Regions from separate parts of the Synechococcus sp. CC9616 genome, predicted to be linked through region 2. Evidence: predicted binding sites of a transcription regulator. Region 2 holds the regulator's gene; each other region holds the start of a gene.
The links. The regulator NtcA, encoded in region 2, controls nitrogen genes in cyanobacteria. The targets are predictions, from matches to a motif close to GTANCNNNNGNTAC.

Region 1: the regulator NtcA is predicted to act here: its motif matches at 3,132-3,145, upstream of SYN9616_RS17205 (DUF4278 domain-containing protein).
Region 3: the regulator NtcA is predicted to act here: its motif matches at 3,960-3,973, upstream of SYN9616_RS0111285 (circularly permuted type 2 ATP-grasp protein).

The regions. Positions count from the first base shown of each region.
Region 1 is NZ_KI911558.1:1,062,798-1,070,324, reverse strand. Features, by position in the region: gene SYN9616_RS0106405 (hypothetical protein) at 1-149, shown strand, start outside; gene SYN9616_RS17210 (hypothetical protein) at 153-299, shown strand; gene SYN9616_RS0106395 (hypothetical protein) at 566-955, shown strand; gene SYN9616_RS0106390 (nuclear transport factor 2 family protein) at 972-1,406, opposite strand; gene SYN9616_RS0106380 (DUF481 domain-containing protein) at 1,701-2,486, opposite strand; gene SYN9616_RS0106375 (hypothetical protein) at 2,786-2,968, opposite strand; gene SYN9616_RS17205 (DUF4278 domain-containing protein) at 3,228-3,443, shown strand; gene SYN9616_RS0106370 (hypothetical protein) at 3,446-3,715, opposite strand; gene SYN9616_RS0106365 (hypothetical protein) at 3,851-4,102, shown strand; gene SYN9616_RS0106360 (hypothetical protein) at 4,103-4,606, opposite strand; gene SYN9616_RS17660 (hypothetical protein) at 4,696-4,866, shown strand; gene SYN9616_RS17655 (hypothetical protein) at 4,847-5,023, opposite strand; gene SYN9616_RS17200 (hypothetical protein) at 5,283-5,441, opposite strand; gene SYN9616_RS0106340 (CP12 domain-containing protein) at 5,596-5,814, shown strand; gene SYN9616_RS0106335 (DoxX family protein) at 5,804-6,163, shown strand; gene SYN9616_RS0106330 (SDR family oxidoreductase) at 6,160-6,822, shown strand; gene SYN9616_RS0106325 (DUF3303 domain-containing protein) at 6,920-7,237, shown strand; gene SYN9616_RS0106320 (DoxX family protein) at 7,418-7,527, shown strand, end outside.
Region 2 is NZ_KI911558.1:2,357,823-2,365,349, forward strand. Features, by position in the region: gene SYN9616_RS0113140 (alpha-mannosidase) at 1-740, shown strand, start outside; gene psbN (photosystem II reaction center protein PsbN) at 728-868, opposite strand; gene psbH (photosystem II reaction center phosphoprotein PsbH) at 953-1,165, shown strand; gene SYN9616_RS0113155 (TatA/E family twin arginine-targeting protein translocase) at 1,175-1,408, shown strand; gene pth (aminoacyl-tRNA hydrolase) at 1,419-2,039, shown strand; gene SYN9616_RS0113165 (DUF3146 family protein) at 2,036-2,293, shown strand; gene SYN9616_RS0113170 (resolvase) at 2,271-2,708, opposite strand; gene SYN9616_RS0113175 (DUF3084 domain-containing protein) at 2,705-3,898, opposite strand; gene ntcA (global nitrogen regulator NtcA) at 3,926-4,591, opposite strand; gene rph (ribonuclease PH) at 4,749-5,486, opposite strand; gene SYN9616_RS0113190 (cob(I)yrinic acid a,c-diamide adenosyltransferase) at 5,592-6,194, shown strand; gene dcd (dCTP deaminase) at 6,194-6,787, shown strand; gene SYN9616_RS0113200 (hypothetical protein) at 6,826-7,140, opposite strand; gene SYN9616_RS0113205 (calcium-binding protein) at 7,130-7,504, opposite strand; gene thyX (FAD-dependent thymidylate synthase) at 7,510-7,527, opposite strand, start outside.
Region 3 is NZ_KI911558.1:1,962,204-1,969,730, forward strand. Features, by position in the region: gene SYN9616_RS0111265 (urease subunit gamma) at 1-222, shown strand, start outside; gene SYN9616_RS0111270 (urease subunit beta) at 234-554, shown strand; gene ureC (urease subunit alpha) at 558-2,267, shown strand; gene SYN9616_RS0111280 (alpha/beta hydrolase) at 2,270-3,853, opposite strand; gene SYN9616_RS0111285 (circularly permuted type 2 ATP-grasp protein) at 4,024-5,478, shown strand; gene SYN9616_RS0111290 (alpha-E domain-containing protein) at 5,472-6,455, shown strand; gene SYN9616_RS0111295 (transglutaminase family protein) at 6,440-7,339, shown strand; gene SYN9616_RS0111300 (hypothetical protein) at 7,327-7,527, opposite strand, start outside.

The DNA of each region.
Region 1 (7,527 bases), 1.3 Mb from region 2:
CCGAATCCCAGCGCTGGGACGCTGTTGATGCCTGGTTTGAGTGCATCACCCAGTGCTCTGTGGATGGCGCAGACGATTGCATCTCCAGTTGCGTGAGAACCCACCTGGGAGAGGAACAGGAGCTGTGGCAGAGCAGTCTCTGCATGTGAGCCGTGACCATTTGGATCGTTCTTGTGGTCCTGGTTCTGATGCTGTCCCTGCTTGGTTGGCGTTGGAATCAGCTGGAGATTGAGAACCTGCGTCGCCGCTCAACGCGGATGGTGAAGGGGATTCGCCATCGACGACGTTTGTTTCGCTAGTGCCGATTCGTCAGGACACGTCATGAGGAATATTGGGAACTCATTGGCCTGGATTGGTTTGTTTTTTCTGGAAAAAATGATGTGATTGGAACGATGTTCTCAATGAGAGATCCTCTCGGCTGCACCAGTGAAAGAGGATCTGAATCCTCATTGGCGGTCATTCTGAGAAGCATCGCTTTCGATGGCATGTGATCTTTCGTGCCGTCTGCTTGGTGAGAGTTCTCTCAGGATTGCTTCACGCTCGGCTCAGTTAATAAACCTGATGTTTGGCTGAAATGAAGGGTGTTATGGAAAGTCTTCGCTTTCATCGCAAGCATCCAGGCCGGTTTGCATTGCTGCGCCTGCGTGATGCTGGTGTGTGGATTCTCTATCCATGGCTGCTGACAGAACTGGCTTTGCCCATGCAGCCGGATGAAATGGCGTTGCAGCCATTGATTTTACGGGTTTTGGTTTATCTCCCCTGCTGGGTTTTTGGGCTCGGGATCTGCAGCTCTGGCGGACTCATCGGTGTGAAATCTTTGCGGCAGGGTAAAGAGCCGCTGCTGTCTGTCTTTGTTGTGGGAATGTCGCTATTGACCTGGATCCTGTTTCTTGAAAAACTGTCAACCTCGAACCATCTTTTTCAGTTTGTCACCTCTGAATGGATGTTGAGATGACGTCTTTAATAGATATTCAGGAGACGAAGCGCTTGTATATCCAGCGTACGAAATTGCCAATGATTGGTACTGGTTCGAAGGTCGGCCCAACGAAGTCAAAGTAATCCCTGTGCTTGATGATGAGCCCATCGCTGCCGAAAACAAGACGTGTTGCTCCTGGATAAATGAATTCAATACCCTTGATCTTCAGTCCCATTCGCCATTCGATGAAGGCGACATTATTTTCAATCGCAACGCACCCTGTTTCAAGAAAAACATCGTCACAACGTTGCATGAGGCTCTGCTGCGCTCGGATGTAGGACTCAACGCCGGATGTTGTTTGTGTTGGGTCAATGAACTCAACATTGTGAGCGTATATGGCCTTCCATTGCTCAGCTGTGGGTGCTGCTATCCCGTAAGGCTTCGTGAACAGTTCGCGGATTTTCTGTGCATCCAGCGGCGGCGTCAGCATGGTTCAAAGTTGGCGTTGACGGGTGGGCCTCCCTGGGGAGGTGCAACACAACCATCGCTCAGAGTGGTGGTTTCCGTGGGTGGTTGTTGTTCACGTTCTGGCTCTGTCTGAATTGGCTTCGGTGCGGCGTCCTGGAAGCGTGGTTCCTCAACTGTCTGGAGTTCACGTTGTTGACTCTGCAACAAGGGTATGGTCAGCCCGAAACCAAGGCCCAATAGGGAACCAGCAGTTGCAAACAGGCATCGACGCGTCCATTTGGACTTGACCTGATTTTTCTGAACTTGCTGTGCAAATTTAAAAATCAACCCCTATCTGTCCAGAGACAGTGTTGTTCGATGCTGGTGTACTCATGCTCTGGTAAGTGGATTGAAATTTCAACGATGTGAACAGGTTGGTCTGTGTTGATGGGATGAATTTGAAGGTTGCGGCGAAAGAGTTGGAAGGCTTCACCTCGGATGCGAAATTTGCTCTGAACTGATTTGCTACACCGAAATGGAACCATGGTGTGGGTTTCCAGCCGAAATCAACCCCGAAGAAAGCACCTCCGTAGCTGTTTCCGCAGTACTCATTGCTCGAGCAATCGTTTCCTCCACCGATCCACTCCAGTGAGGGACCTGTTTTGATGCTCAGTGTAGTTGTGTCGGATTTGATCAGTGGGAATCCCACACCGACGGAGGCGACGAAATCGTTGACTCCAGAGTCTTTTAAGTAATCGTAGTTATAATTTGTTAACGTGTAAGCGGTGATATTAGAACTTACAAACCTGTCGTAGGAGAGTGAAAGATTTCCTTTCTTGGTTTTGATTTCGGGGTCTTTGTCTTTGTCGTCGTTGCGGCTGTAGTTGATTCCGCCCGACAGCACGAAGATCTGATCAGCGTCTTTGTATCGGGTTGAAGCGCTGATGTTTCCGCTGAAGCTTCCATCACCATCGCTGTCGTTGCCGTTGAATCCTCCGCTGATGCTGCTTTTCCAAAGTGGGTCTGGTTCAGGAACCTTGATTGATGCCACGTCGATTTCGAGTCGTCCAAGGACTGGACTGATCAGAACGCGCACGTCATCGGTGCTTTCGCTTTCGAGCAACTCACCACTGACGACGTCTCCATTCACAAGGGTGAACTTCACCGTCTCGGCTATCGCAGAGGCCGCGCCTGTGAGGGAGAGCGCCCCGAGGACGCACATCTGAACCACGTATTTGAAGGGGAGCATCAGCAGATCAACTGAAAAAACCTTTGGATTGGAGCCAAATGCCAATGGCGATGAGAGGTGCCAGGCCAGCCACGAGGACTGTGATCTTCATCCTCAGGGGAGAAACCTGGCGTTCGCTTTGTTTCAGGGCCAAGGCTGAAGGGCGGGCATTGGATATTAATTGCCAGTGAAGATTAAATCCCCTCGGCGTGTTGTCGAATGATCCATGCGGTTGCTGCTCTCTGGCTTTGCCAGGCCTGGAGGAGCTGTTTGGCCAGGGTTTGCAACTGAACTGGATCCATGGTGGATTCAATCGCCCTGGTCAGGCGCTCCTGCTCGAATTGCTGTGAGACCGTCAGCTGAATTCCATCTGGCATGGGAGGGCAGTCGCTGCTGAGTCTTTATGGCCGGGTCGCTCCAACTGAATCGTCACAGTTGTGACAGCTCTGTCCCTCTGTCAGGCGATCCAGATGAGCGGCTAGATAAAGAAGTGTTGTGGACTGTTCGCACTTGAAGCTGATGTGCGTCTATAAGTGTTATGTAGCAACAGCTACTAAACGTTCACTCTGCCATCGGCAGAGCGCAGTTCGACCAACGCCATGGAACGGGGACGTTGGTCTTTCTTCGGATCTGAACATGACCACACTTCTCTACCGGGGTCAGAGCTACGAGCAAGGCTCTCTCGCAACCTCTCAGTTGCGGTACGACCGCGGTATTTACGGTGACCGCCAGAAGGATGCGTGCAGTCATCCTGTCCTCACTTATCGGGGCTGCACCTACACCGCTGGTCAGTCCGATACCTTTTCTTCAGGCGGCAATTTCCATTATCGCGGGGTGTCCTACAGCCGCTGAGTTCAGAGCTCGTATTCCTCCTCGAAGCGTTCGATCAGTCCGCGGTACAAGGCCAGCGTGCCTTCGGTTTCCTCGCAGAAACCGTCGGTGATGTAGGTCGCCTGCAGGTGGATGACGGCTGCTCGGACCTGTGCGAAAGCATCCAGATATTCGCCCTGGATGTCTTCGTCACGAATGTCGTTGATCAATGCCGTGAAGAGCTCCACCTTGCGTTTTGCGGCAGCGATATCCGCTTCCATGTCCTTGTTGAGTTTGCGCCGCTTTCTTGGCATCTCTCTTGCCGGGTCAGGGGCTGACACTACGGGAAGGGGGCTTGCTCATCGCTCCTGTTTCAGTTCCCTTCACCTGAAAATGACTCTCCGGCCAGGGCTTTGCTGCTTAATCTTTGGCCCATTGCCTGTCGTCATATGAATCCAACCCTTCGTGGCGTTGTCTACGTTTCCGTCTGGGTGGTGATCTGGGGAACGGTTGCCTCCCTCATGGATTGGTTGCTGCTCGCCGGGGAGGTTTATGGCACCGGATCGTCTGGACAAGCGGTCACCTTCATTGCCTATGCGGCCGCCACCGTGGTTCTGGCAACGCGTTTCTCAAATCGCTTCCTCACGTCCGGAGTCAACGATGGAAACAGCGATGGAAACGATGGGTCCGATCCCGATTGATCAGCCGTCGGGCCTGGTGAGAAAGGCGATCGGAATGGAAAACGTCAGGATTTTGTGGGGGTCTCCAGGAAAGATCGCCAGACAAGCCACTTCGCGATCGGCGTGGGCTTCCCGGGACTTGAGCACAAAATCCGTGGCGTCCTCGATGCTCCACATCGGTTGCTCATCCTGCCTGCGTTCGTCGCGGTAGGCCTGCCAGATCTCTGTGAAGGCCTCGGCGTCCTGCCCGGAGCGAGCCTCTTCGAGGGCGGAATCGAGACCGATTTCGTCGAAGCGTTGAAAAAAACGCTGCATCAAGGGGTGGCCGATGGTGGGCGAGGCCTTCACCATCGAATTGATCGTCCCCACGGCAGACACCATCAACCGCGGTTTGGTTCTGCGGGCGTCGATGACACCCACAGGGAGTGAAAGATCCCAGCGAGGATGTCCGCTGACCGCGCAAGCCAGATCAAACAGGCCAAGAGCGCATTGCTGAACAAGGCTTTGGACCTTTTGTTGATCCATGTTGTGACCCTAAAGAGGCTTTTGGTGTCGCGGATTCCCTCCGATCAAGGGTCGCTGTTGCCAGGATTCACTGGTCCGACACCTGCTCGATGTCCCTGGTTCAGATCTACCTGGATGCCGTGACCCATCAGGTCATCACAAGTGAGGAACTGGCCTATGTGGCGGGTAACCATGATGACTTCGATCGAACCGAACGGAAACTGTCTGCCCGGCTCGAACATCTGATCAGCTGCGGCAGCATCAGCGTTGGGTTGCGCTGAAGATTTTGTCGATGCGGTTCGGGTGGTCGTTGATGTAACGGTTGAACTCCATCGCCAGGAGCCGAGCCTGAAAGGCATCCGTGGCGTAAAAGCAATTCTCGAGAGTGTTGTTATCGGGGGTTCTGAATCGAACCGTGTAAGGCCTGCGCGCGCTCATGAAAGCTTCGCTGTGGACTTTCAAACCATGGCCCAGGTTGTTCAAGAAAATCCGCAACTGTTGTTCATCTCCTGACCTAAAAGTTGCTTTTCAGGAGTTGACTAACCGAAGAAAAGGTGCCTCAGGGACTTCAACAAGCCACTTATGCCACGCTTTTCCCGACGGAAAATCGTTCTCTCTGCGCTTCCACCCATTGTGGAGTCTCTCGACTTGGATGTCTGATAGATCCCTCGGGCTTGCGCGTCAAGAGGCTGCTGACTCAGGGAAGGGCGACAACTCCCGACCAGCTCTGAAGAACATCAGGAGCTCCCTGGGTCAAGGACGAGACCGCAGAACCTGATCCAATTGCAATTCCGATCACCAATCCCATCGCGAAAAGGATGGTTCCTGTCATCACCGCTCGTTCGGAGGGTTGCATGGTTTCCGTGGATCCAGATCCAGAAACAGACTTACGGGCACTGTGCCGGGTTACCAGAGGATGTCTGCTTTTAGACATAAAGGTAGAAATACCTGCTGATCAATGCGTTACGCGACCGCTACGACAGCAGAAGACCAGGAGCTTTCCTGCAAGCATGAAAACGATCGACGAGCACATCCAGAAGGATCAAGAGGAATTTCTGAAGGCTCTGGCAGAGCACAACGACGGCAAGGTCCGTCACCTCACCGAAGAGCTTCAATGGCTTCTGGATCACAAGAAGCAGTTCCCCGACGACACGCACGATCCATCTCCGTTGGAGCTGTTCTGCGAACAAAATCCAGACGAGCCTGAATGTCTCGTTTATGACGACTGAGCTCTTTGATCGTCTGGGACGTCTGGCGTTGGCGTCCATGTTCATCGCAGCTGTGCCAGGAAAAATCAGCGATTTTGCTGGCACGGTTGCCGGCATCGCATCCAAAGGTGTCCCGGAGCCGGTGGCTTCTCTGATGTTGGCAGGGGCCATCGCCTTTCTTGTTCTGGGATCGATCCTTCTTGTCTTCGGTCGCACCACCCGTATCGGCGCGGCACTGCTTCTGATTTTCCTGGTGCCGACCACCCTCTTGTTTCACGCTTTTCCGCCTGACTCAGGACTGATTCGCAACGTCACCTTCGCTGGTGCCCTGCTTTTGGCGATCACCCGGCCTCGACTGTCCCGACCATGATCAAGCGTGTCGCCGTCAGTGGGGCGTCCGGCAAAACGGGTTACCGCGTTGTTGAGGAGCTGTTGGAAGAAGGGTTCGAGCCACGGCTGTTGCTGCGCCCGGATTCCGTGCTGCCCGATCAGCTCAGCAGCTGCCACCAGCATCGACTCAGCCTGTTTGATCAGCAGGCCCTCGATCAAGCTCTGCAGGGCGTTGATGCCCTGGTGATTGCAACGGGTGCTCGGCCGTCAGTCGACCTTTCCGGGCCGATGCGGGTGGATGCCTGGTCAGTGAAGTCCCAGGTGGAGAGCTGCAAAAGAGTTGGGGTGAGCCGGGTGATTCTGGTGAGCTCTCTCTGTGCCGGCCGCTGGAGACATCCACTCAACCTGTTTGGGCTGATCCTGGTGTGGAAACGGGTTGGTGAGCGAACTCTTGAAGCCAGTGGTCTGGACTGGACAGTGATTCGCCCCGGAGGCCTTTCAGAGCGCGAAGACAACGTGGCCGCTGAGGGCATCCGTTGGAGTGATGCTGACCAACAGGAGAGCAATTCGATCCCGAGGCGCTTGGTGGCCCGTTGTTGTGTCGAGGCCTTGCAAGTGCCTGCTTCGATCGGCCGCATCCTTGAAGTCACCAGTGATCCGGAACTGCCCCAGAGATCGATGCAACAGGCACTGGCCTGAGTATCGGCGGATCAGCTTGTCGATCGGGCTGTCTTGAAGAGCACGCTGGGCTGAACTGATCAGTCTTAAAAAAGCCCGCCTCATTAAAAATTCCGCAATGCAGTTTTACGTCGTCAACGGTCAGGTCCCCTCGGAAACGCAGGACGAGGGCTACACCGCCTTCATCGACTACATGGAAAACGGAGCCCCGGAAGACAAAACCGACGGCTTCGAGCTTGTCGCTCGCCTGCACATGCCTGAGTCGGGACGCATCTGCGTGATCTGCAAAGCCGTGGATGCCAAGGCCCTGTTTCGCCATTTCATGTTCTGGCGTTCGATGTTCGGGGTCGAGTTCGAGTACAGCCCGGCCCTCACCTGCGGCGAGATGGTGGAGATGCAGAAGCAGCACAACACCCGGCTAGGCGCAGCTGACTGATCAGGTTCTCTCGGCAGGGAGACGGCAGGGGCCTGCTCGGGCCCCAACCGTCTCCGCCATCAGTTCCGCCACCTGCACGCTTTGAAAGTGCGTATAAATACTCAACCTGGTTATTTTTGCCTAGGCAAGGCGCACTGGCTCAACAAAACTTCTTAAATTCATGTAAACGATCACAGATTTATGGTCCGCGCCATTCTCACAAAGCCGTTCGTCGGCGATCTGGGTCTACTGCTCCTGCGCGTCTTCACCGGAGCTCTGCTGATTCACCACGGTTACGAAAAGCTGGCCAA
Region 2 (7,527 bases):
ATGCCGTGCTGCGCTATCGGATCGGCCTCAGTGCCCTACGGCTGGATCTGCGCCTGAGGGCGGATTGCCCCTGGCTCGAACTGATCTGCAGTGTCGAATGGCAGCAACGTCATGAACTGCTGCGGCTTGAACTGCCCCTCGCTCAACCGGCGGTTCGCTTTGCCGCGGATACCAGTGGAGGTGTGCTGGAACGCCCTGCCAAGGGCGAGACCCAGCGTGAACACTCGCGGTGGGAGGTGCCGGTGATCTCCTGGCTGGCATCGCAGACGGGGGCTCCGGGTGGTGGACTCGCCCTGCTGCTGGATGGTCCTCAGGGCGTCAATGGAACTCCAGAACGGATGGGGGTGTCGCTGTTGCGTGGACCCACATGGCCGGATCCAAAGGCTGATCAGGGTTGGCAACGCCATCGCGTTGGCTTGATGCCAATGGCATCGGACTGGGCCTCTGCCGGCATCCCGCAAGCGGCGATCGCGTTCAGGGAACCGGGCTGGTGGGGCCCCCTCGCTGGCGCTGAAACGGCTGAATGGCTTCCGGGTTTACCAAGTGATCTGGTCCCCTTGGCCTTTCACAGAAAAGATCAGAGCAGACGTCTGCGTCTGTTGAACCCCAGCGCCAGGCGCTGCCTCTGGAAACCTGGCGATGCCTGGCGGGTCAGGCGCGTGGAGGAAAGTCAGCTCTCGGATGCCGTGATGTTGAAACCGGGTGAACTGACCGAATTGATCCTGACTCAGTCCTCGTGATCATCAAAAGGGTCATCCAACGCCTTGGAGGGTGGACCAAAGGCTTGGTAAACACCGAAACCGGTGAGACCGAGCAGCGCAGCGAGCACGCCAATGGCCACGGATAGGGCTGGGGAGGTGGTTTCCATCACATCTCTCGACAGGATCGACCCTTCACCGGAGTCGGCCCCTACAGTATCGGCACTTCACTCGACCCGAGACAAAGCGTCGCCATGGCTCAACGCACCCGTCTGGGAGACCTCCTCCGCCCTTTGAACTCCGAGTACGGCAAGGTGGTGCCTGGCTGGGGGACAACCCCTGTGATGGGGATCTTCATGGTGTTGTTTCTCGTCTTCCTTCTCGTCTTCCTTCTCGTCATCCTTCAGCTCTATAACAAGTCATTGATCCTTGAGGGCATCAATGTCAACTGGAATGGTCTGGGCTGACCGCCTTCCATGAACATCTTCGGCGTCGGTCTCCCTGAAATGGCGGTCATCGGCGCCGTTGCTCTTTTGGTGTTCGGTCCAAAGCGTTTGCCGGAACTTGGACGAACCCTTGGAAAAACCTTGAAGGGATTTCAGTCCGCTTCCAAGGAGTTCGAGCGCGAGATCAACAAAGCGATGGCCGACCCCGAGGTCATCGAAGCTGAGTCCTCCGAAGCATCGGAGCATCCATCCTCGGATCGTTGAGCTTCAAGCCATGTCCAATCGGTTGAGATTGGTCGTGGGCCTCGGGAATCCCGGCGGCAAGTACCAGGGGACACGCCACAACATCGGCTTCATGGCCCTGGAGCTTCTGGCTGAGAAGAACGGCTTTCAGTTTCGCCATCAATCCAAATTGCACGGTCTCACTGCCGATGTCGGCATTGGTGATCAGCGTTTGCGTTTGTTGATGCCTCAGACCTTCATGAATGACAGTGGTCGCTCGATCAGAGCGGCACTCGACTGGTTCGATCTGGTTCCGGATCAGCTGCTCGTTCTCGTGGACGACATGGATCTACCCCTCGGTCGCCTGCGGTTGAGAGCCAAGGGCAGTGCAGGTGGTCATAACGGTCTGCGCAGCACGATCCAACATCTGAGCACTGAGATGTTTCCAAGACTGCGGATCGGAATTGGTGCTCCTGCTGAGAATCCCACCGAACGGAAGGCTCGCACTGTCTCCCATGTGCTCGGTAGCTTCGGAAAAGATGAGCAGGGGACGGTCAAACAGGTGCTGAATGAAGTGCTCGATGGATTGCAGCTGATCCAGCGGGTCGGCATTGAGCGAGCAGGGAACAGCATCAATGCCTTTCGCCCCGAGCATCACTCCGCGCAGCGATGACGGCACTTCCGGCGACCACAGCCCATCTCAGGGTTCTGAGGCAATGTTTTCTGGATCAATGCCTGGAAGGAGAGGTCATTGCCGGGGGGTTCCAGTGGCAGTTCAGCTGGTTTTTTGATCGTGGAGAACTCACCGTTGAACCGTCGCTTGGACGGGCCCTGATTCAGGACGCGTTGCGTCGCTTCCTGGTCCGGGCTGATTACCGATTGGAGCCTGGTGGTGACTATGTCTTCACCGTTCGCGCACGCTTCTGAGGGGTGCTTGCACCTGCCATGAACAGGTCAGGTTCAGATAAGCCTCCACCATCACCAAAGCTGCAACGGCATCGAGGGGAACCGGCGGCACTCTCAGTCCTTCGGGAAGGAGTCGGGTCAGACCCGTAGGTGGCCACAGCTGCCAGTACCGCTGACGGGCCTTCAAGGTTGTTCCGCGTTCATTGACCTGAACCAAAGTGGTGAGATCCTGCAGCGGCTCGATCCAGGTTTTGCTGCCCGTCCCATCTCCCATCACGATCATCTCCAGATCGCCGCGCTGCCTCCATTTGTTCAATGTGGTAAGCACGGCTTCAGGGACCAGCACATCACTGTCAAGCACCTGGGCTGAGTCGGTCGTCACTAGCACCAGGCCGCACTTGCTTCGGCCTGGATCGAAACCGACCACTCTTGTCATTGGGCGAGTTGAATCAACACCATCACCGGGTCAGCGCTCTCACTGGTGCGAGCCGCCACAACCTGGAGATTCACCGATCCGGATTCACGATTCACCAGCTGTTGTCCGAGCTGGCTGAGGGCATTGGGATCGAATTGCAGACCTTCAGTCAGCGAGCCCCGTCTCCTCACTTCGGCGAAAGCCGATGCAAGCAGAAGGTTCATGCTGGTCCGGATGGTGTCGGGTGATCGCTGGGCTGAGTCCAGAGTGGCGCTGGCCAACACTTCTCCCTGACGGGCGACGGTGCGATTGGGGCGGACATCAGGAATGGCGTAAACGATGCTCTCCCCTCGCAGCACGTTTGTTGCGGAGCGCATCGAAACCACCCAGGTTCCAGGTTTGCTGATCATTTTGCGGAGCCTCTCCACATCGCTTCGGGGGACAAGGATGATCTGCTTTTCAGGTTTGTCGCCAGGTAAAACCCGGCTGTAGGCCGTCAGATTCGCTTCACGCAGCAGGCGATCGATCACCTCTTTGGCCTGGCTGGGATTCTCCAGCTGCACCGTGGTCCTTGCCAGGGTCTGACCGCTGCTGAGAGCAACATCCCCTCGCCGCAAGGCGATCAGATTGCGTTCCAGCTGTTTGAGTTCATCCTCCCCAGCACTGATGCGATTGCGGACTGCCGCAAGCTCTGTTTCGGTGCGTCGAATATCGGCGTCACGCGCTGCGATGTCTTGACTAAGCCGATCCCGTTCGGCTTCCAGGGTTTGGCGTTGCGCCTGCAGTGGTTCCAGTTCTTCGCGTAGCTGAGCAGCCTTTTGCTTGGCTTCACCGAGTTTCGTCTCCACTTCCTGGGTTTGCGCACGGGCAGTGCGCCGGTCCTGTTCAGCGGAGGCGAGGGCGCTTCTGTTTTTTTCGAGTTCCGCCAGGTTGGCTTTGAGCTGTTGCCGGCTTTCGCTGAGCTTCTGCTGCAACGCATCGAGTTCAAACAAGCCGACGCGCAGCTGTCGACTGACCAGCAGCATCAGGCCGAGGGAGAGGGCACTGATCAGGCTGCCGGTGAGCACGGTGATGACCACGGCCGTACGGCGTGGTCGCATGTTGAACAAGCTGAGCCGGGCTTTGCCGACCCGGCTACCAAGTCGATCTCCGAGGGTGGAGAGCACCCCACCGAGGACGAGCAGCGACAGGATGAGAAGCCAGCCGCTCACCGGCTCCTCCCTGCTTGCATGAACGGTTCAGCTGAACCGCTTGGCCAGAGCGATTGGATCCAGCACTGTGATCTTCTTGCGATCAATCTGCACCAATCCGGATTGGCGCAAGTCTCCCAGCAGGCGGGTGATTGTGACGCGGGTTGATCCGATCGCTTCGGCGATCGCCTGGTGGGAGAGGCGCAGATCGATCGTGATGCCCATGTCATCGGGCACGCCGAAATCACGGCAGAGCACTAGCAGAAAACTCACCAAACGGGAGGACATGTCCCGGTGCGTGAGTGTTTCAATCATCGTTTCCGTCTGAAGAATCCGACTGGAAAGGCCTTGTAGCAGTCGCAGGCCAACGGCGGTGTCTGCCTCGATTGCAGTGCGAACGGATGCGGCCGGCGCCGTCACCATCTCAACGCGGGTAAAGGCAACAGCGTGATAAAAGCGGTCGGACCGGTGTCCCGTCAGCAGTGAGAGCACCCCGAACAGACTGTTTTCCCGAAGCAAGGCCACGGTGATCTCTTCTCCGGACTCATAAACGCGAGACAAGCGCACCGCACCACGGCGGATCAGATATACCCGTTCTGCTGGATCGCCAGGAAAAAAAATCGTTTTATTGCGTTCCACCAGTTCGCTGCTGGCACCGTCGAGATCGCGGATCACATCAAGCAGTGAACGGCTCGATGGAGCCTGGGACCCCATTGTCGAAGGGGGCACGGTTGGGGAGTAACGGGTGAAACCACTGCTGGCTGCATTCATGGTTTCGCCGCTGTCCCGTGCTGACTATCAGGAAGCTAAGGATCGACGAAGGTTCATCCTGTAACAGTCATTACTATTTCCCGGCCGCGCTCCAGGCTCATCAGGTTCTGACATCGGCGTAGGCCTGCCTCTGGGCGGTGAACAGCTGCTGTAAGCCGGGTTCAGCAAGATCCAGGAGCTGATTGAGTTGCCCCCGGCTGAACGGAGCTCGTTCGGCTGTGCCCTGAATTTCAAGCAGCCGCCCGTCAGATGCCATCACCACATTTAGATCCACCTCAGCCCGACTGTCCTCGCTGTAATCAAGGTCGAGCAGGCCTCTCCCGTCGACAAGACCGACTGATACAGCTGCCACCTGGTTGATCAATGGATCGCGTTCCAGCAGGCCCTGTTGGAGCAGAGCATCCGTGGCTTGACGCAGTGCCAGCCAGGCTCCGGTGATGGCCGCTGTTCTGGTGCCGGCATCCGCCTGAATCACATCGCAGTCAATCAACAGGCTGCGCTCGCCAAGGGCCTGCATGTCCACAACGGCACGAAGACTTCGAGCGATCAGACGCTGGATTTCCTGGGTGCGACCCGACAGCTTCATGAGTTCTCTCGGCTGGCGCTCAGGAGTGGAGCCAGGCAGAAGCCGGTACTCAGCGGAAACCCATCCCAGTCCCTCTCCCATACGCCAGCGGGGCACCTTGTCCTCAAGACAGACGCTGCAAAGCACCGACGTCTGCCCCGTCTGAACGATCAGCGAGCTGAGCGCAAATCCCATGGGATTCCAGCTGACGCTGAAGGGTCTCAAGTCGTTGATGTTGCGGCCGTCTCGGCGAGAAGCAGGGTGATCACTCATGGAATGATTCGACAGCACACCACAGGTGGTGTCAATGGGCTTGATCCTTGTGATCTCGCCGCTACATTCAAGGTCTTCCCGGGTATCCGGTTGACCATCACCTCGATGACCGCCAGCCTGAAATCCACGCGCACCCCATCAGCGGAGCTTCCAAGCCAGAGCTCTCTGGCAAGAGAACAAGCCGCTTTGCTGCCTCTGGCGACGGTTCCCTCGAGGGTGCCCCTGCATCTTGTTGAGCCTGAAGGTCAGCTGCAGGTGCACACCGCTCCGTATCGGGGCAGCTTTTCAACGGTGTTCAGTCAGGCGATGCGTGCAGCTGGGCTCGGCAGTCGTGTTCTGATTGCGCAATTTCTCAAGGGCGGAGTACAGCAGGGGCCTGGCGGCTGCGTCAATCTCTGCGGTGGTTTGGCCTGGTTGCGGCCTGACGTTCAGGCCTGCCTATCTGAAGCCGGTGTCGAGCAGGCCAGGCCTGCGGTGGAAGCCGTCTGGAACGACTGTCGTCATCACTTGATGCAAGGCGATCTCGACCAACTGGTGCTTGATGAACTGGGTCTTGCTGTGGCACTGGGTTACCTCGATGAACAGGAGTTGGTCGACTCCCTGAAGCAGCGGCCTGGTTCGATGGATGTGATCATCACTGGGCCCGCCATCCCAGCCAGCGTGATGTCGATGGCGGATCAGGTCACTGAATTGCGACGAGGTTTCTGATGCTGAAATGCGATCGCTGGATCACTGAGCAAGCTGCTGAAGGAATGATCACTCCCTTTCAAAAGGGTTTGGTGCGTCATCTCGATCCCGAAAATCGTGAGCGTCCCGTTCTCAGCTTTGGCTGCTCCTCCTACGGCTACGACCTCAGGCTTTCACCGCAGGAGTTCATGATTTTCCGGCACGTCCCCGGCACTGTGATGAACCCAAAGCGCTTCAATCCGGCCAACCTTGAGCCGACCCCTCTGCATGAGGACGAGGATGGCAGCTACTTCATCCTTCCGGCTCACTCCTATGGCCTTGGAGTGGCACTGGAGAAGCTGCGGGTTCCTCCCAACATCACAGTGATCTGTCTCGGGAAGAGCACCTATGCACGGCTTGGAATCATTGTGAATACCACCCCGGCTGAAGCCAGCTGGGAAGGGCACCTCACTCTCGAATTCAGTAACAGTTCTGGCGCTGATTGCCGTATTTATGCCAGTGAAGGCATCTGTCAGTTGCTGTTCTTCGAAGGTGATCCCTGCGACACCACGTACAGCGACCGCGCTGGCAAATATCAGCATCAACCTGAAAAGGTCACACTGGCCAGGGTTTGAACCCCCTCCAATCGCGTTTGATTGAAAGGGACTGTGTGTTATTCGCCGACCAAAATATTGTCTTCACTCAAAGGTGTGCTGTTCGGTAGATCGGCAATGATTCCTCCTTGGTTTTTATTGCAAAATCCTTTTGAGTTTCCGTTCCCATCTACATAAACATCTCCCTTGGGCTCGAAATAAATAAGATCAATCCCCTCGGCTGATGCCTTTTTAAATTCTTTTTTGTTGGTTGCGATAGCGATATCGGGCTCATAATCTTTCTCCTCTTCAAGAGTGTCAACAAGATTCTCAAGCGATTGACTTGTCAGTGTTTCTTTTTTATCGAGATTCGCGATTAATGGGTCATCGTTCATCGTTGCTGTTCTTGTCGACAAAGCCCGTCTCAGAATCATTGGTGTCGATGTAAAGCTCTCCCTTTGGCTTGTAGTAGACAAAATCGTGATCTTCTTTGGCAATCTTGTTGAGGTCCTTTTTGGAGTCTGCAACGCCAACATCCGGGTTTCCGCCGAGTTCTTGAAGGACGGAGTTGGTGATAATTGGATTAAAGAAAATCTGATCTGCAATGATGATTTGATCGCCTTCTTTGGTGTCGAAGTCCACCACTTGATCGGCTTTGCTCTTGGCGAAGGGCTCGTCACCAGAGAAGTAGAAGCGATCGGCGCCAGCATTGCCTTCGAGTCTGTCTTTGCCGTCACCATTGAGGCTTGGTTTGAGCAAACCGGTTAAGGCGCCAGCCGAGC
Region 3 (7,527 bases), 400 kb from region 2:
CTAAAGCTCAACCATCCCGAAGCTGTGGCCTGGCTCAGCTTTCTTGTTCTCGAAGGTGCCCGTGATGGCCGAACCGTTGCCGAACTGATGCAGGACGGCAGCACCTGGCTGAGCAAGAACCAGGTGATGGAGGGGGTCTCCGAACTGGTGCACGAGGTGCAGATCGAAGCGGTCTTCCCGGACGGCACCAAGCTCGTCACCCTGCACGATCCGATTCGCTGAGGCACTACTCAATGTCACCCTTGACTCCCGGCGAACTGCTCGCTGAACCAGGCGAACTCGAACTCAATGCGGGACGCCCTGTCACCACCATCCACGTCGCCAACAGCGGCGACCGTCCGGTGCAGGTGGGATCCCACTTCCATTTCTTTGAAGCCAACGCTGCCCTGCAGTTCGATCGTGCAGCCGCTCGCGGACAGCGGCTCGACATTCCAGCCGGAACGGCGATTCGATTTGAACCGGGTGACAGCCGTGACGTGAATCTGATCCCCTTCGCCGGCGATCGGCGTGCCATCGGCTTCAACGGCCAAATCAACGGACCCCTCGACGCCTGATCCATGCCTTTCCGCATCTCCCGCCAGGCCTACGCCGAAACCTATGGACCCACCACCGGGGATCGGCTTCGACTCGCCGACACCGAGTTGATCCTCGAAGTGGAAAAGGACTTCACCGTCTACGGCGATGAAGTGAAATTCGGCGGCGGCAAGGTGATCCGTGACGGCATGGGCCAGGCCCAGACCTCACGAGCTGACGGTGCCGTCGACACCGTGATCACCAATGCCCTGATCCTCGATTGGTGGGGCATTGTGAAAGCCGATGTCGGCCTCAAAGACGGCCGCATCGTCGGCATCGGAAAAGCTGGAAACCCCGATACCCAGGAGGGGGTCACTGTTGTTGTGGGCCCTGGAACCGAGGCAATCGCTGGAGAAGGTCACATCCTGACTGCCGGCGGCATCGACACTCACATCCATTTCATCTGCCCCCAGCAGATCGAAACCGCCCTCGCCAGTGGCGTCACCACTCTGATGGGCGGCGGCACCGGTCCAGCCACCGGCACGAACGCCACGACCTGTACACCCGGCGCCTTCCACATCGGCCGCATGCTTCAGGCGGCTGAGGGTCTGCCGGTGAACCTCGGATTCTTTGGGAAAGGCAACGCCAGCACAGCAGAGGCTCTGGAAGAACAGGTTCGAGCCGGTGCCTGTGGCCTGAAGCTGCATGAGGACTGGGGCACCACGCCAGCAGCAATCGATGCTTGTTTGTCCGTGGCTGATCGAATGGATGTGCAGGTGTGCATTCACACCGACACCCTGAATGAAGCCGGCTTCGTCGAAGACACGATCGCCGCCATCAAGGGACGGACGATCCACACCTTCCACACCGAAGGGGCTGGCGGTGGCCATGCCCCGGACATCATCAAGATCTGCGGGGAAGCGAACGTTCTTCCCAGCAGCACCAATCCCACCAGGCCCTACACCCGCAACACACTCGAGGAGCACCTCGACATGCTGATGGTGTGCCACCACCTCGACCCGAAGATTCCCGAGGACGTGGCCTTTGCTGAATCACGGATCCGCCGCGAAACCATTGCCGCCGAGGACATCCTCCATGACCTGGGAGCGTTCTCGATCATTGCCAGCGACTCACAGGCGATGGGCCGGGTGGGTGAGGTGATCACCCGCACCTTCCAGACCGCTCACAAGATGAAGGTTCAGCGCGGCGCGCTTCCGGAAGACAACGCACGCAACGACAACCATCGCCTCAAGCGCTACATCGCCAAGGTGACGATCAATCCAGCCCTGGCCCATGGCATCAGCAGCCAGGTGGGGTCCGTCGAAACCGGCAAGCTGGCGGATCTTGTGCTCTGGAAACCAGGCTTTTTCGGGATCCGACCGGACCTGGTCCTCAAGGGCGGCTCGATCGTCTGGGCTCAGATGGGCGATGCCAATGCCTCCATTCCCACGCCGGGGCCAGTCCACGGGCGTCCCATGTTCGGCGCCTTCGGCAAAGCCCTGGCCTCCAGTTGTCTCACCTTTGTGAGCCAGGCAGCGATGGACCAGGACATCCAACGTCAACTCGGGCTTGAACGGACCTGCATGGCGGTGCAGGACACACGGAGCATCGGGAAAAACGGCCTGAAACTTAATTCAGCATTGCCTTCCGTGAGTGTGGACCCGCAGACCTATGAGGTCTTCGCTGACGGAACGCTGCTCACCTGTGATCCCGCGGAGGAACTTCCGATGGCCCAGCGCTATCTGCTGCTTTGACCTCAAGGCACCTCTTTCAGGCCCGGCTCCACTTGCTCTAGCTGCTCCATGGTCAGGACGGAACGGAGCAGCAGCGTTAAGGGGTCGGAGCCGACACTGAAACTGCCGTTACCAGAAGGAGCCAGGGATGGTGTCGACGTGCGGCCGGCCAGATGTTTGTCGAAAAACAGCTTTGCCATTCCCCTGAGCTCAGTGCGAGCCAACGGCTGATCAGGTCCGGTGATCACTGGCGGCAGAGATGACGTGGCATCCAGAAACGAGAGATGGGTGCCGTTGTTCTGAACAGCCAAAACGGAACCCGGCTGTCGAATCGCGGTGAAAGGACTGAGCTGCTGCGACACCGGCGGTGCAAACACATCGTTCATGCCGGCGATGACCAACATCGGAACCTCCAACTGAGCCATGGAGGCACTGCTGAAGATGGGATTGGTCACCGGGTTCACCGCAACAGCCGCCTTGACGCGAGAGTCTCGAAAACTCGTGCGCTCCACCACCCGATTGGGAGCGGTGCACTGCCAGACGATCGCTGGATTCAGCACCACCGTGTTCGGATCATCGAGCTGACGGCATCCCTGCACGAGGTGTGGCCAATCGAGCGATGCCCCAGCCAGGGCGGTCACGGTGTATCCACCGAGGGACTGACCGAGAACACCAACGCGCTTGGTATCCACACGGGTTCCCCAGCGCAGCTCTACCTGATCAATCAGTTCGCTGACGGTGGTTGGTTGGCGATACCAGGCATTCGCAGGGGGAATGGCTCCTTTTCCCTCGATCGCTGCAGTCACCGTGTCTGCACTGGTGAAAGGCAAGTTGAGAGCTGCTACGGCATAGCCGTGACTGGCAAGCGTCTCACCGACGTACAGCAGCGCATTCATGTCGGTGTTCAAACCAGGAACGAGAACCACCAAGGGCGCCTTGCTGTCAGCCGTTGCGGTGGTTGGCAGATAAAGCGCGGACTTGATGCTCTTGGCGACACGACCCGCGAACGTGAACGGCAGCTGCTGAAATCCGATGCTTCCTTTCACAGCCGCCAAGTTGAGATCAGGTCCGCTGGCAGGTGATCCAGACAGTCCCGACAACCGCTCAAAGAGCTTGTTCTGAAGGTTGTAATCCTGCCTGAGTGTGCGCAGAAGAGAGGTCAATGCGCCAACCTTGATCGGGAGGTTCGGTAAGGGATAGGCCTCCAGCACAGGGATGATGCGAAGGCTTCCAGATGTTGAGGCTCCGAGAATCAAGGCGGAGGTGAGCGCATTCTCCGCAACCTTCGATGGCTGATTGATCAGCTTCGCAAGTTGCTGGATGGTTCGTTGACCCAGCGCTGTTCCGAGGTAATCCGAAGCCATCACGGCATTCACCGGAGCTGACTGGTTCAGGGCCCCGCGCAGCGCCTTTTGCTCGGATGGCTTCAGTAAACGGAGGGCCTCGCGCAGTTCAGGAGCGGGAGGATCACCCGCTGCAAAAACGGCAAGCTCTGAAATCGATAGGGACCGTTCGAATTCACCCAACTGGAAACTGATTCGCTCTGCACACAGGGCAGGTGCAGCGAGTGCAAACAGGCCAATCACTGCCAGAAATGAACGCTTCATGACATCGACACAGTTGTGGGGACCCTAAAAACAGCTCGCGAATGTGTCATCCGACTGTGAGAGGACTCCATGCCGTCGACGGTTCAAGCGACTGATCAGCCGTTCGGTAGCTGTTGCAACCTGCAACTATCGTTCAGCACTTTTTGATGTGATCGAGACTTCGACTGGTGATGTTCACTCAGTACCGGCCGACACAGGGATATGACGAATACTTTTGTCGAAAACGCTTGGCACCCCGGGCCGATCTGGAGCCGCTGCTCTCCACCCTCGGCCAACTCGGTCTGTCGGAACTGAATCGATCCCATGCATCCGCCAGCCATCTTCTGCGCCGGCTGGGCGCAACTTTTCGACTGAATGACAGCGGGCGACTGGGCGGAGAACGAATCCTTCCGTTCGATCCTTTGCCACGGCTGATTCATCGCAACGACTGGTCAACGCTCGAGCAAGGCCTGTTTCAACGCCTCGAAGCCATTGACCTGTTTCTGAACGACGTCTACGGAGACCAACACATCCTCAATGACGGCGTCATCCCCCGTGAAGACGTGGAAAGTTCCCAAGGATGGCGACCCCAGATGAAGGGCATCCAGTTACCGCTTAATCGCTGGTGTCATATCTCAGGCCTGGATCTTATTCGCGATGGCGAGGGCACATGGAGGGTTCTGGAGGACAACCTTCGATGCCCATCGGGCGTCGCCTACTTCCTCGAGAACCGACGGGTGATGAAACGGCTGTTTCCAAGTCTGTTTCGAACGCGAACGGTTCAACCGATCGACGACTACCCCTCACACCTCCTGAGAACTCTGCAGGACCTCGCACCATGGAGTGATGCACCCAAGGTTGTCTTGCTGACCCCTGGGGTCTTCAATAGTGCCTATTTCGAACACAGTTATCTCGCTCAACAGATGGGGATCAGCCTCGTCGAAGGCAGAGATTTGATGTGTGAAAACGGCCGTGTCTGGATGCGCAGCACAGCTGGACTGGAAGCAGTGGATGTGATCTACAGACGGATCGACGATGACTTCCTCGATCCAACTGTGTTTCGCCGTGACTCAATGCTGGGTGTTCCGGGAATGATGGAGATCATGCGAAACGGACGGCTTGCCATCGCCAACGCTCCTGGAACAGGCGTTGCCGACGACAAACTGATCTATGCCTATCTACCGACAATCATTCGTTATTACATGGATCAAGAACCAATTATCGAAAATGTTCCAACATACTTATGTTCAAAACAAGATGATCGGAATTACGTCCTCGAGCATTTAAAGGAACTTGTGGTCAAATCCGTAGCAGAAGCGGGTGGCTATGGCATGTTGATTGGCCCACATGCATCATCAGAAGAAATCGAGAGCTTTGTCGCAAAGATAAAAGCTAATCCTCGTAATTTCATTGCACAGCCCACATTGCAATTATCCACTGTTCCCTCACTTAGCAATGGTGAATTGTATCCCTGCCATGTTGATCTACGACCCTATGTCTTACGCGGACGCAACAACTGGGTGAGCCCGGGCGGCTTGACGCGTGTCGCTTTGAAACGTGGATCCTTGGTTGTTAACTCCTCTCAGGGTGGTGGCTGTAAAGACACCTGGGTCGTCAGCGACAGTCAAGAGGCCGCATTGTGCTGAGCCGAGTTGCGGACTCTTTGTATTGGATCAATCGTTACGTTGAAAGAGCGGAAAACATCTCGCGTTTTCTTGAAGTCAGTGAGTCAATGGCTCTGGACTGTCCACCAGGAAGTGCCGAACCATGGTTGCCCTTGATCGATGCCAATGGAGATCGAGATTTTTTTGACCAACGCTATCCCAATGGTTCACCAGGTGATGTGATGACATTTCTGCTCTTGGATCGGGATAATTCCAACAGCATTGTGAGTTGCATCGACAATGCCAGAGAAAACGCAAGACAAATCCGAGATGTGATCACCACGGAGATGTGGGAACAGCTCAACGATCTCTACTGGACTGTTCAAGATGGTGAAGCCTTGTGGCAGGAGCCAGATCAAGAACAGTTGCGGATCATTCGGCGCGGTTGTCAGCTTTTTTATGGGATTACAGATGTCACGCTGAGCCGAGATCAGGCCTGGCTATTCAGTCAACTTGGTCGCCTCATTGAGCGAGCCGACAAAACATCCAGAATCCTCGATGTGAAGTATTTCTTGCTTCTCCCAACACCAACAGAGGTTGGTGGTGTTCTGGACGAGCTGCAGTGGATTTCACTTCTGCGCACAGCAGATGCTTATCAGATGTACCGGCAGAGCGTGCAGCAATCAATCACACCAGCGTCCGTCGCTCGATTTCTACTTTTAGACCCTATTTTCCCAAGATCTGTGCGCTTCTGTCTTCAGGAGATCAACGACACATTGCGACAGATTCAACAACAGCCACGATCAGGTCCCCCAGATGATCTGGAATGCTTGCACGGTCAGCTGCTGGCGAAGTGGAGTTATGTACGCATCGATCTGTTGATCAAAAATGGGCTGCATGAAGCGATCGACCAACTTCAGAGCGATCTCAACCAACTCCACCAACTGATTCACGACAACTACTTCGTTGTCACGGATTTCGGCTCCGTTCCCAGTGATCCCTCATGCGCGCTCAGCTAGTCCATCGCCTGACCTACACCTATGACGCCCATGTGAGCCTTGGTGAACAGCGGCTGTGTTTACGTCCAAGAGGACAAGGCCATCAGCGCTTGATTGAGCATCGCCTGACAGTCACTCCACAACCGTCCCACAGTCATGACCTTCTTGCTGCGAGTGGCGATGCCATCCAGCGTGTGCGGTTTCTTGCTACCACCGATCAACTCAAGATCGAGGCCAGCAGCCTGGTGGAAACCATCTCATCAGCACCCCTGCTGGACTGCTTCAACGGATTGGAACCTCCGCTTCCCTATCCAAAAGGTCAACTGAATTCAGATCTACAAGGAGCTTTGGCGGGCTGGCTTCCGAACGGACAGCACGACCCATCTGCCGTTGAGTTAGCGCAGGACGCACTGATGGGAAGCAACCAACAGGCCATTCCCTTCCTGCAACAGCTGATGGAGATGATTCAGGATCGCGTCAAGTACACCAAACGCCATGTTGGCCCAGCATGGCCAGCAGGTCGAACGCTGAGGGAGCGCGTGGGCTCATGCAGGGATTTGGCATGGCTCATGGTCGAGTCCTGCAGAACCGTGGGATTACCGGCTCGCTTCGTCAGCGGATATCACCTGGCCGATCCAGCACCGGACAACTACGACCTGCATGCCTGGGCTGAGGTTTATCTCCCGGGCGCTGGATGGCGGGGATTTGATCCGAGCGCAGGCCAGGAAATCAACGATCGTTACATCGTCTTGGCGACATCATCAAAACCAGTCTTAACAGCAGCTGTCAGTGGGACATTCAGTGGGCCCCCTGGTACAAAAAGTGAGCTGATCTGGTCGATCAAGGCAACGGTTGATGGTGGCCAAGCAACGCCATCGTTAACTACAACCGCTCAAGCCGCTTGAAGCTCAGGCCAGAGCTGTGGCTTTGGAGCTGATACAGATGTAACGGCCATCAGCGCAGGAATATCGGCACTGTTGTAAACACGGAATTCATCAACCAATGACACCCCAGGCTCACGCACGGCTTGATTGAGAACGACAGAGCCATCGGGATCAGAGATCGAACGATGAAAAGTGCCGGGTGGGATGCG